Regions from separate parts of the Flexivirga sp. G2 genome, predicted to be linked through region 2. Evidence: predicted binding sites of a transcription regulator. Region 2 holds the regulator's gene; each other region holds the start of a gene.

Region 1 (3,273 bases), 2.0 Mb from region 2:
TCTCGGAGGATTGCCGCGGCTCGGATTGTTTTGGTTGCCAGGCGTTCTCGTCGTCCGACGTCGAGTGGTTGGCTGGGTCCGCCAAGGACCACGGGGATCAGGTCGGCGGTGCACGCGAACCGGCGGGCGGCGCCCGCGTCGACCACGTCGCCGGTGGCGGACGTCGCTCCGCGACCGGCCAGTAGTTCCTCCAGGCTCATGGTCAGTAGGACGGTAGCGGCGCCGGCTTGGACGCCATCGCCGACCGCTGCCCGGGCACCAGCACCGAGCAACTCCATCAACGCGTCCAACCGGCGTTTGCCCGGTGAGCGTTCATCCCGCACTGACTCGCCGGTGCCATGGCCGAAGGCTGTGTGAGAGCCGTAGTCGCCGCCGGCCGGGACGTCGAGACGCTCGTTCCGCGTTCCTCGGCCAGCCTTCGCAATCTCGGAATCTTCAGCCGTATCAGCAGTTTTCGCGGGTCGGGGCGAAGACTTGGCGCTGATGGCCTCTGTGAGGATTGCGGCGTTCGCCGGCGAGAGTTCTGCGACCAGGCGGGTCATTCCGGTGGGTGTGGTGGACCAGGTCAGCGACTCGGTGCCTTCAAGTTTCTCGTCGTCCTTGGACAGCTTGTCCGGGGCGAATCGGGCGATGATCCGACGCGTCAACTGGGTGAGTCCGGCGGCGCCGAGGGCCGGGTCGATCTGCAGGAACCAACCAAGGATTTCGTCACGATCGGCGGTCGGTATGACGGGTGCGACCTTGTCCGCCTGTGTCAACGCGGTCTTGGCGGATTCCACCGAACAGGCCCCGCCTCGCAGCGCGGCAGCGATGACGGCGTTCTTACGCACCTGGCACGCGTCCGCCACCGAGGCCATCGTCCGGACCGTCCGCGGTTCGACCGGCACTCCACTCGCGAGATGTCCGGCCAACCATTGGCTGGTGTTGGCCGCGTTCGACTCGATCAACACCCCACGTTTCACCGCATCCGCAGCGACGACGGTCGTGACTTGCGCCGTCCGGCCGTGCAGCCGAAGCAGGACCGACAGCAACTCGTCCTCCTCGGCACCACCGAGTTGATGCATCGCACCCGGGACCTCGTCCAGCATCTCGGCTGCGGCCCGCAAGGCGGCGAGCACCTCCGGCCCGCGACCAGGCTCGACGGTCAGGGAGCCAGGCGTCTGCGAATCAGTGATGGCCATAACGTGAACCCCCTTCCCCTGTAAGCATTTTCGCTATCTACAGAATACCCGGAGGGTCATTGAATGGCTAGTACTTTATCGAACATATTTCGTATTTCTGTGCGCCGATCGACCCCCAGGGAGCGGGCGGTGCGGGCACCTTCCGACCGCGCTTGGAATCCCTTGCTGAGTCGGCTGTTGCTGAGGCTCTCCTCGCTGTGCGGTGGGCCTTCGGAAGCGGGTGCGCGACGGAGCCCTCGGAGTGCGCTTGACTGTATGCCGTGAGCGAACAGATCCTGCCGATGCCAGAGGTCCCGAACGGTTTCGTGGCCAGCACACCCGACACCTCCGACGTCCCGGACCTGATCGAGTTGCTCGCCGCACACCAGGTCGCGGCACACGGCAGCAGCTCGGTCGACCCCGACATGGTCGCGTCCAACGTCGCCGGCGTCGGATCCTGGACTCGCCGGCAGGTCGTCGTGCGTGATGCCGAGGGTGCAGCCGCGGCATGGGCGGTCGTGCACGATCGCGCAGCGGGACGGACGGTCGTCGAGATCACCGCGCGTCCCGGAGTCTCCGACGAGCTCGCGGCGAGCCTCTTCGCGTGGGCGAGCGCCGAGGCCAGCACGATGATGCGGGTGCGCGGCTTGAGCGTCACGCAGCTGGATTCCGGTGCGTATGCCGGGGACGAGCGCCAGCAGCGCTGGCTCACTGCCGCAGGATTCGGGCTGGCCCGCACCTGGCTGCAGATGAAGCGGCCGGTGACCGCGGCGGACGCAGACCTCCCCGCCCCGCGCGAGGGAGTGACCGTGCGGCCCATCGGGTTGCACGACGACGGCACGCCGGTGGCCGCCGACCTGCAGGCGGTGCACCTGGTCCTGGAGGAGTCGTTCGCCGACCACTTCAATTCCTACCGGGAGAGCTTCCCGGAGTTCGTGCAGCGGCTGCGCGAGGATCCCGGACACCGTTGGGACCACTGGTGGTTGGCGGAGGTCGAGACCGACCGGGCGCTGCTGCCCGGTGGTGCCGTGGTCGGGGCCGTCCTTCCGCCGGACGATTCCGGTGCACCGGGCAGCTACATCGACTACATCGGCGTGCATCGCCGATCACGGGGCAGGGGTGTCGCAAAAGCGTTGCTGCACACCGTGATCCGCGATGCACTGGACACCGGGAGCAATCGGGTGGGGCTGGAAGTGGATGCCGACTCACCGACGGGCGCCGACGGCCTCTACTCGTCCATGGGGTGGGTCACGTCATACAAGACGGAGAGCTGGCACCGCGACCTGACGTAGTTGTTTGCTCGACTCCTCGCAAGGTGGTTGGAGCAACCGGCTCGAGGGCTCGCTCCGTTGCGCCAAGCACCTTGGTCGTCGTCTCGCGGGCGTCCGCTCGTCGTTCGGTCGCCGCGTCATTGCCTGTCGCCCAGATCTCTCAGGCGTCGTGGGTGAGGCCGAACTGTGCGCCATACGCATCGCGGACGACAGCCACCCGACGCGTGCCGCCAACGGCACGCGGGCCGTCGACGACGGTGCCACCGGCGTCGGTGATGATCTGCAGCGAGACCTCGAGGTCGTCGACGTGCAGGTGCGGCTGGACATCGGTGCTGCCGGGGACCAGGCCGATCTGCTGGCCGTCCACGTCGAAACCGACGTAGTAGTCGGAGTCGGCGTTCGGCTGCACGCCCAGCAGCTTGATGTAGAGGTCGCGGGAGGCGGCCAGGTCGTTCGTCGGCAGGAGGACGGTCTGGAAGTTGCCCATGATGGGAGCCTTTCGAGGTTCGGTGGTGACGTGCTCGATGCGCGTCACTTCCATGACGATCGAGGATCGGCAAGTGTGACCACACGCAACCGGTGGACTGTGGTGGACTTGGTCCATGGATGAGCAGACCAGCGTGTTCGTCGCCGAGCGGCCTCGGCTGGTGCGCATCGCCGAGCGGTTGCTCGGCGACCACGCCGAAGCAGAAGACGCCGTCCAGAATGCCTGGATCCGGTTGTCGCGCAACGAATCCCGCATCGACAACCTTCCTGGTTGGTTGACCACCGTCACGACCCGGTTGTGTCTCGACCGGCTGCGCAGCAAGCTCCCGGACCCGCGGGACGACCTCGAGATCGAC
Region 2 (3,273 bases):
CGTCGATCTCCGCCGCGCCCTGTGCACGGATCGACTCCTCGACCTCCTGTGCGAGCAGTGCGAGATCGTCCTCGCTCACCGGCCGGCCCTGGCATGCCTTGCGCACGCCCAGCAACACCTTCTGCCGGCTGAAGGGCTCGCTGGCACCGGACCGTTTCACCACGGTGAGGCTGGCGGTCTCCATGGTCGAGAAGCGCTTACCGCAACTCGGGCACTGCCTGCGTCGCTTGATGCAGGTGCCGTCCTCACTCGTGCGGCTGTCGACGACGCGACTGTCGTCGTGACGGCAGAACGGGCAATGCACGAACGACTCCTCTCCGCTCGATCCGGCGTCCGACCCCGCGTCCTCTGCCACCGACCCGGAACGTCGTCACCTGTGGACGAAGTTGTGGGTAAGTGGTGGACGAGTTGGGGACGACCGGGCTCTGCATGTGGACTAGATGTGGACGAATCCCATCCGTGTAACTACTAGATATAGGGATGTTAGGCCGATCCCCGCCCAATCGCAAGACCCGTCGTCCGCACCTGGAAAACCGCTGGTCAGCAGCCCGGAACACCGCGTGTCGGAGCGTCGATCAGGGCAGCTTCAACTGCTGCCCGGCGACGACCTGGAGCCCGTTGAGATCGTTGGCCAGCGCAACCTTCGTCACGGCGTTCGAGATGGGCATCGACGGGTAGGCGCGGTGGGCGACCCCCGACAGGGTCTCGCCCTGACGGACCGTCACCGAGCGGCCCGCGTCACCCGGGGTCGCGGCCCACGCGCGCGCCGCTGCTCCTCCCCCGATCACCAACACGACGGCGACCACAATGCCGAGCAGCCGGCGACCGCGAGCCGTCAGTCGCAGCCCGGTCGGCTCGACCCGCACCCCGACGCCCGACCCACCACCGTGTGCCGACGGCCCTGTCGGAACCGCCCGCAGGTGCCTGCGGGCCTGCCCCGGCCGAACCGCCCCGTCCCACTGCGCAACTGCACTCATCTCTTCCTCCTGAATCTCCGTCGCGAACCGGTGCACACCGCCCGGACGACCAGCGCCATCCGAACACGCGTGCGATCGCACACCTGTCGGATGTATAGCACGAACGTTCGATGTCGTCGAGACACGCGTCGTACAGATGTTTGGAAACTGTGTCCGAAACCCATACGCTGTTTTCACGAAGCCAAGGCAAGCACCGACCACCGACAACCGTTCGGATTCCGGTCCGCGCAGCACGCTCGCCGGCCGCTTCGAGCGAACCGTTCGCCGACGAGGAGATGACAGCGATGGCACAGGTGCACGAACTTCCCGACCGCGCCGGTGAGAGCCTCACCACCAGGCAGCGGAAAGTGCTGCAGGTGATCCGCAATTCCGTTGATCGGCGCGGTTATCCACCGAGCTTGCGGGAGATCGGGGATGCCGTCGGCCTGACCAGTCCGAGCTCTGTGGCGCACCAGCTGACGATGCTGGAGCGCAAGGGTTATCTGCGGCGTGACCCCAACCGTCCGCGCGCCATGGAGGTCATCGATCCGGACGCCACCGACACCCGTGGTTACCGCGGTGGCTCGAGCGTGCGCGGCGCGTCGGAGTCCAGCGTCGACGAGACCGGATTGGGTGACGAACGGCCGGAGGCGTCATACATTCCGGTCGTCGGGCGCATCGCCGCCGGAGGCCCGATTCTGGCCGAGCAGGTGGTCGAGGACGTGTTCCCGCTGCCGAAGCAGATCGTCGGCGAGGGCGACCTCTTCCTGCTCAAGGTGGTCGGCGACTCGATGGTCGATGCCGCCATCTGCGACGGCGACTGGGTCGTAGTCCGCCAGCAGCCGACGGCGACCAACGGCGACATCGTCGCGGCCATGCTGGACAACGAGGCGACCGTGAAGACGTTCAAGCGGGCACGCGGCAAGGTCTGGCTGCTGCCGCACAACGACGCCTACGACCCGATCGACGGTGACGACGCGACGATCCTCGGCAAGGTCACCGCCGTGCTGCGCCGCGTCTGATCACCCCGCGACGTCTCCCCGCTGCACTCCGCCGAGCGTCTCCACCAGCGCCGTCAGGGTTGCTCCGAGTGGCGCGTCGATGCGCACCGATACCTCCTCGTCGGTCGCACGCGTCCATCCGTGAGTGATCACCGCGACCGGGATCCCTTCCCGTACGGCGCGACGGACGAAGCGGTAGCCGGACATGACCGCGAGCGAGGATCCGAGAACGAGGATCGCGCGAGCGGCCTCCACCCGGGTGAAGCACTGCGCGACGAGTTCCTTCGGCACGGACTCCCCGAACATCACCACGTCCGGCTTCAACCGGTCGGAACCGCAGATGATGCAGTGCACCACCCGGAACTCGCTGATCAGGGATTCGGCGATCGCCACATCGCCGTCCGGCCGCAGCGGTCCGTCGGCAGACCGGTCGAAGTCGGGGTTGGCCAGCTGGAGCCATTCGTCGACCATCGAGCGTGCATAGTGCTCGCCGCACTGCATGCACACGACGTGGGTCAGGCTGCCGTGTAGTTCGGCCACCCGGTCGGCACCGGCGGCCTGATGCAGGCCGTCGACGTTCTGAGTGATGATCGGGCCGATCAACCCGGCCTGCTGCAATGCGGCGACCGCCGTATGCCCGGAGTTGGGTCGGGCGGCAGCGAAGCGCGGCCAGCCGACATACGAACGGGCCCAATACCGTTGGCGCGCTGCGGGATCGGCCAACAACTGCTGCGCCGTCATCGGGTGGAACCGGCGCCGACCGTCCGCTCCGCGGTAGTCGGGGATTCCGGATTCGGTCGAGAGCCCGGCACCCGTCAGGGCGAGGACTCCCCCACGACTCACCAGGTCGGTCAGCGCCGCCGGATCCGTAGTCACCACACCGTCAAGGTCTCACACGCAACGAGTCGGAACGGTCCTGCCCTCGGACCCGACACGGCGGTGCTGGATTGCCGCCGAAATGTTGATTAGCGATATCGAACAAGTAGTCATCAATAATAACGAAATGTTATTATCGGAGGATGATCGACGCAGCTGGACTCAGGGTCATCAAAGCCATCAGTGATCACGGCAGTTTCACGGCTGCGGCGAGCTCGTTGGGCTACTCCCAGCCGGCCATCTCGCAGATGGTTCGGCGACTCGAGGACCGCACCGGCACGGTCCTCGTCGAGCGCCTGGGTCGCAGCGTACGTCTCACCGAGGCCGGGCAGGTCCTGGCCCGGCACGCCAACCCGGTGCTCGCCGCGCTCGACGCGGCCGAGTCCGAGGTCGCCGCGATCGCCGGCCTGCGAGCAGGACGAGTGCGCCTGATGGCCTTC
Region 3 (3,273 bases), 1.3 Mb from region 2:
CCTGCATCCGTTCCTCGGCCAGCTGCTGGCCGAGCTGCACCTCGCCCCTGTCGTTGAGGAACTCCGAGGACGTCGCCCACACCGTGTCGGTACGCAGGATCGACAGTAGGCCGGCCGCGTCCGTGTAGTGCCAGACGAGATCACTCGTCGAGTGCTGCGGCTGGTCGTCCACTCCGCGATCGTATGCCGATCAGGGGACGACACGTCTCAGTGAGAGGCCGTCGTCGACGCGTGCAGCAGGTGCGCGCCCGAGCCGGTGGCCGGCGCGACGACGCCGAGGAACCGCTCGATCCAGTCGGCGGTCGTCAGATCCTCGGCGACGCCGAAACCGCGCTCGCTCAGCATGTCCGCAATCTCCTGCGGGCGGTATGACGACAGCCACGGCTCACCGATCGCGGCAACCCGCGCAGCGCTGGTGGCGCGCGACCGGGCAGCTCGTCCCGACAACCGGTCGGTCGGCTCCGGGTAGTCGAAGACCAGGTCGACCCCGGTGCGCGCCAGACCCGCCAGGTCGGCCACGGTCCGCTCGATCGCCGGACGGGTCAGGTAGACGAGCACCCCGAGCCACACCACCACGACGGGAGACTCCGGGTCGAGGCCGGCAGCGTGCAGCGCGTCGCGGGAGGACTGTGTCTCGAAATCGACACCGACATACGTGACGGGGACGGTGGGTGCGATGCCCTCACGGTGCAGGTGATCGCGCTTCCAGGATCCGGTGTCCGGGTGATCTACCTCGAAAACCCTTGCCACCTGCGACGATTCGACACCATCGCGATAGGCGGTCGTATCCAGTCCGGCGCCGAGCACCACCACCTGGACCGGCCCGCCGTGCCGCTCCGCGGCTGCGGCGACGACCTCGCGCGCGAACTGGTGCCGTGCCGCGATGAAGAACCGCATGCCTCGCCGTTCCGGATGTTCCACGACGTCGTCGGCAATGCGCTGCACGTCCCAGCCGGTCATCGGGATCGCCATCGGGTCGTCGAAAACGCTTGCGCCCTCGACGATCTGGTGAGCTGCGCGATGCATCGCCGCCGACCACGCGGTGCGGCTCGGTTCCCCCTGGATCACCTGGGCAGGCTAATCACTCTTGCTGGATGCGTCGCTCAGTTTTCTTAGCGCCACGGCCGTGGCCACGGCAGCCGTCGACCGAGGAACGGACGTGAGGTGGCCGAGGAGCGAGGCACGAAACGTGAGGTGGCCGAGGAGCGAGGCACGAAACGTGAGGTGGCCGAGGAGCGAGGAACGAGCGTCTCGAGGCCGAACCAGGATCGTGGCCTTTACTAACCAATTCCCCGAAATATGTTCGATGCAGCACTAGTCGTTGTCAGTCCCCTCCGGTAAACTGCATGTAGGCGAAAACGCAATCAGGGGAAGGGGATTCACGCTATGAGCATTGATCATGTGGTGGTCCCTGGCGTCCGGGTGGAGCCGGGTCGTGGACCGGAAGCGCTGGCGATCTTGCAATCCGCCGTGCGGGTGTTGGACGAAGTGCCCGAGGCGGTGCATCAGCTCGGTGACGAGCAGGAGAGCGCGTTGCTGACCGTGTTGCTGGCGTTGCAGGGGCGGTCCGCGCAGGTCGCCACCCTCGTGACGGCCGATGCGGTCGATCGCGGCACGGTGGACACGTCGTACGCGGCGACGACGGCACAGTGGATGTCGCAGCACACAACGCAGACACCTGTGGAGCCGAAGACCGTGCGGGCGATGGCGGCCGTGGCCGATGCGTGCCAGCACCGCAAGAACCTGGTCATCACCCAGGCATTACGAGACGGCGCGTGTTCGATCGAGTCCGCCCGGACCGCACTCACGCAGGCGGACAAGGTCGCACCCGTCATCCCGACGGCGGACCGGAGTGAGGTGCTGGGGTGGTTCCTGCAACTCGACCCCGCCCTCGGCACCGACGGCCTGACCAAGCTCACCCGGCAGATCATCGACCGCTTCGACCCGGACCAACACTCGACGGACGACGAGAAGCTCGAACGCACCGAAACCCTGTCCTGGTCCACCACCCCGACCGGCATGACCCGGCTCGTTGCCGAGCTGTCGCCAGTGAACGCAGCGATCCTCAGGGAAGCGATCACCGCGAAGTCCGCACCGCGTCCGGCGAAACCCACTGACCCGACAGACAAGCCCTCCGGTCCTGGAAAAGGTGGCCGAGGAGCGAGGGACGAGCGTCTCGGGGCCCCGGGCGTCCTCGTCGATGGCTCGGTACGTGATGAACGTTCACCCGGCAAACGCAGGGTCGACGCACTCATGGACCTGGTCGGTGCCGGCGCCCGGGTCGCGGCCGGGGACAGTGTCCAAGCGGGTGCCGCAACGGTGCTGCTCACCATGGGACTCGAGTCTTTGCTGAACGGCCACGGAGCGACCACCACGACCGGTGACATGGTCGATGCGGGTGCCGCCCGCCGGTTCGCCTGCACCGCGGACCTGATCCCTGTCGTCCTCGGCGGACCGAGCCAACCACTGGATGTCGGGCGTCGAGAACGCCTTGCCACCAAAGCCATCCGAGCCGCGACCATCCTGCGCGACCAAGGCTGTTCCTTCCCCGGCTGTGACCGGCCGCCCGGTTTCTGCGAAGTCCACCACATCCGCCCTTGGTGGGCGGGCGGCGAAACCTCCCTTGCCAATTCCGCACTCCTGTGCGGGCGACATCACCAGGCCGTCCACCGACAGGGCTTCACCGCAGATGTACGACCCGACGGCCTCAGCTGGGACCTCACACCCGGCCGGATGCCCGGCCACCAACTCGCGGCCGGCTGATCCCCCGCCGGACAAACATCCCCGGTCTGCAACCAGATCCGACCACGCCGTGAATCGCCTTGCCCCGTAAGAGGATCGGCCATCGGGACGGAGCGTGGCGTCGACCTCCTGGCGGGAGAAATCGGCGTGCAACGGCACCGGAAGTCTGCAACAGTTCAAAAATGACCGATGGAACCTTCACAGGTGCTGGGGCCGTCCAGATCGGATCTTTCGTGCAGACCGACGTGGCCCGCCTGACCGAGAGTTTCGCGCGGCACGGGTGGCACAAGCCGGTTGAGACCTTTGAGAGCTACCTCGATGAGCAACGACGCGGTGTGCGCGCGTGTTACGTCGCAGAGGTCGAAGATGCGGTAGCCGGCTATTGCACGCTGCTGTGGGAGTCTCCGTATCAGCCCTTCAAGGCCGCCGGCATCCCGGAGGTCGCAGACCTAAACGTTTTGCCGCCCTTCCGTGGCCACGGTGTTGGCAGCGCGCTACTCGACACCGTCGAGAGTGCTGCCGGCGAGCGAA

What was found. The regulator LexA, encoded in region 2, represses DNA repair genes until DNA is damaged. The targets are predictions, from matches to a motif close to TCGAACANNTGTTCGA.
Region 1: ACZ50J_RS19455 (HNH endonuclease signature motif containing protein) is a predicted target of LexA. The motif match lies at 1,260-1,275, and genes of this name have one in related genera.
Region 3: ACZ50J_RS13440 (HNH endonuclease signature motif containing protein) is a predicted target of LexA. The motif match lies at 1,292-1,307, and genes of this name have one in related genera.

Annotation. Positions count from the first base shown of each region.
Region 1 is NZ_AP039675.1:4,026,005-4,029,277, reverse strand. Features, by position in the region: gene ACZ50J_RS19455 (HNH endonuclease signature motif containing protein) at 1-1,181, opposite strand, end outside; gene ACZ50J_RS19450 (GNAT family N-acetyltransferase) at 1,442-2,452, shown strand; gene ACZ50J_RS19445 (VOC family protein) at 2,592-2,972, opposite strand; gene ACZ50J_RS19440 (sigma-70 family RNA polymerase sigma factor) at 3,034-3,273, shown strand, end outside.
Region 2 is NZ_AP039675.1:1,506,660-1,509,932, reverse strand. Features, by position in the region: gene nrdR (transcriptional regulator NrdR) at 1-304, opposite strand, end outside; gene ACZ50J_RS07335 (LysM peptidoglycan-binding domain-containing protein) at 576-977, opposite strand; gene lexA (transcriptional repressor LexA) at 1,262-1,978, shown strand; gene ACZ50J_RS07325 (NAD-dependent protein deacetylase) at 1,979-2,833, opposite strand; gene ACZ50J_RS07320 (LysR family transcriptional regulator) at 2,977-3,273, shown strand, end outside.
Region 3 is NZ_AP039675.1:2,768,879-2,772,151, forward strand. Features, by position in the region: gene ACZ50J_RS13430 (hypothetical protein) at 1-172, opposite strand, end outside; gene ACZ50J_RS13435 (class I SAM-dependent methyltransferase) at 208-1,068, opposite strand; gene ACZ50J_RS13440 (HNH endonuclease signature motif containing protein) at 1,387-2,763, shown strand; gene ACZ50J_RS13445 (GNAT family N-acetyltransferase) at 2,925-3,273, shown strand, end outside.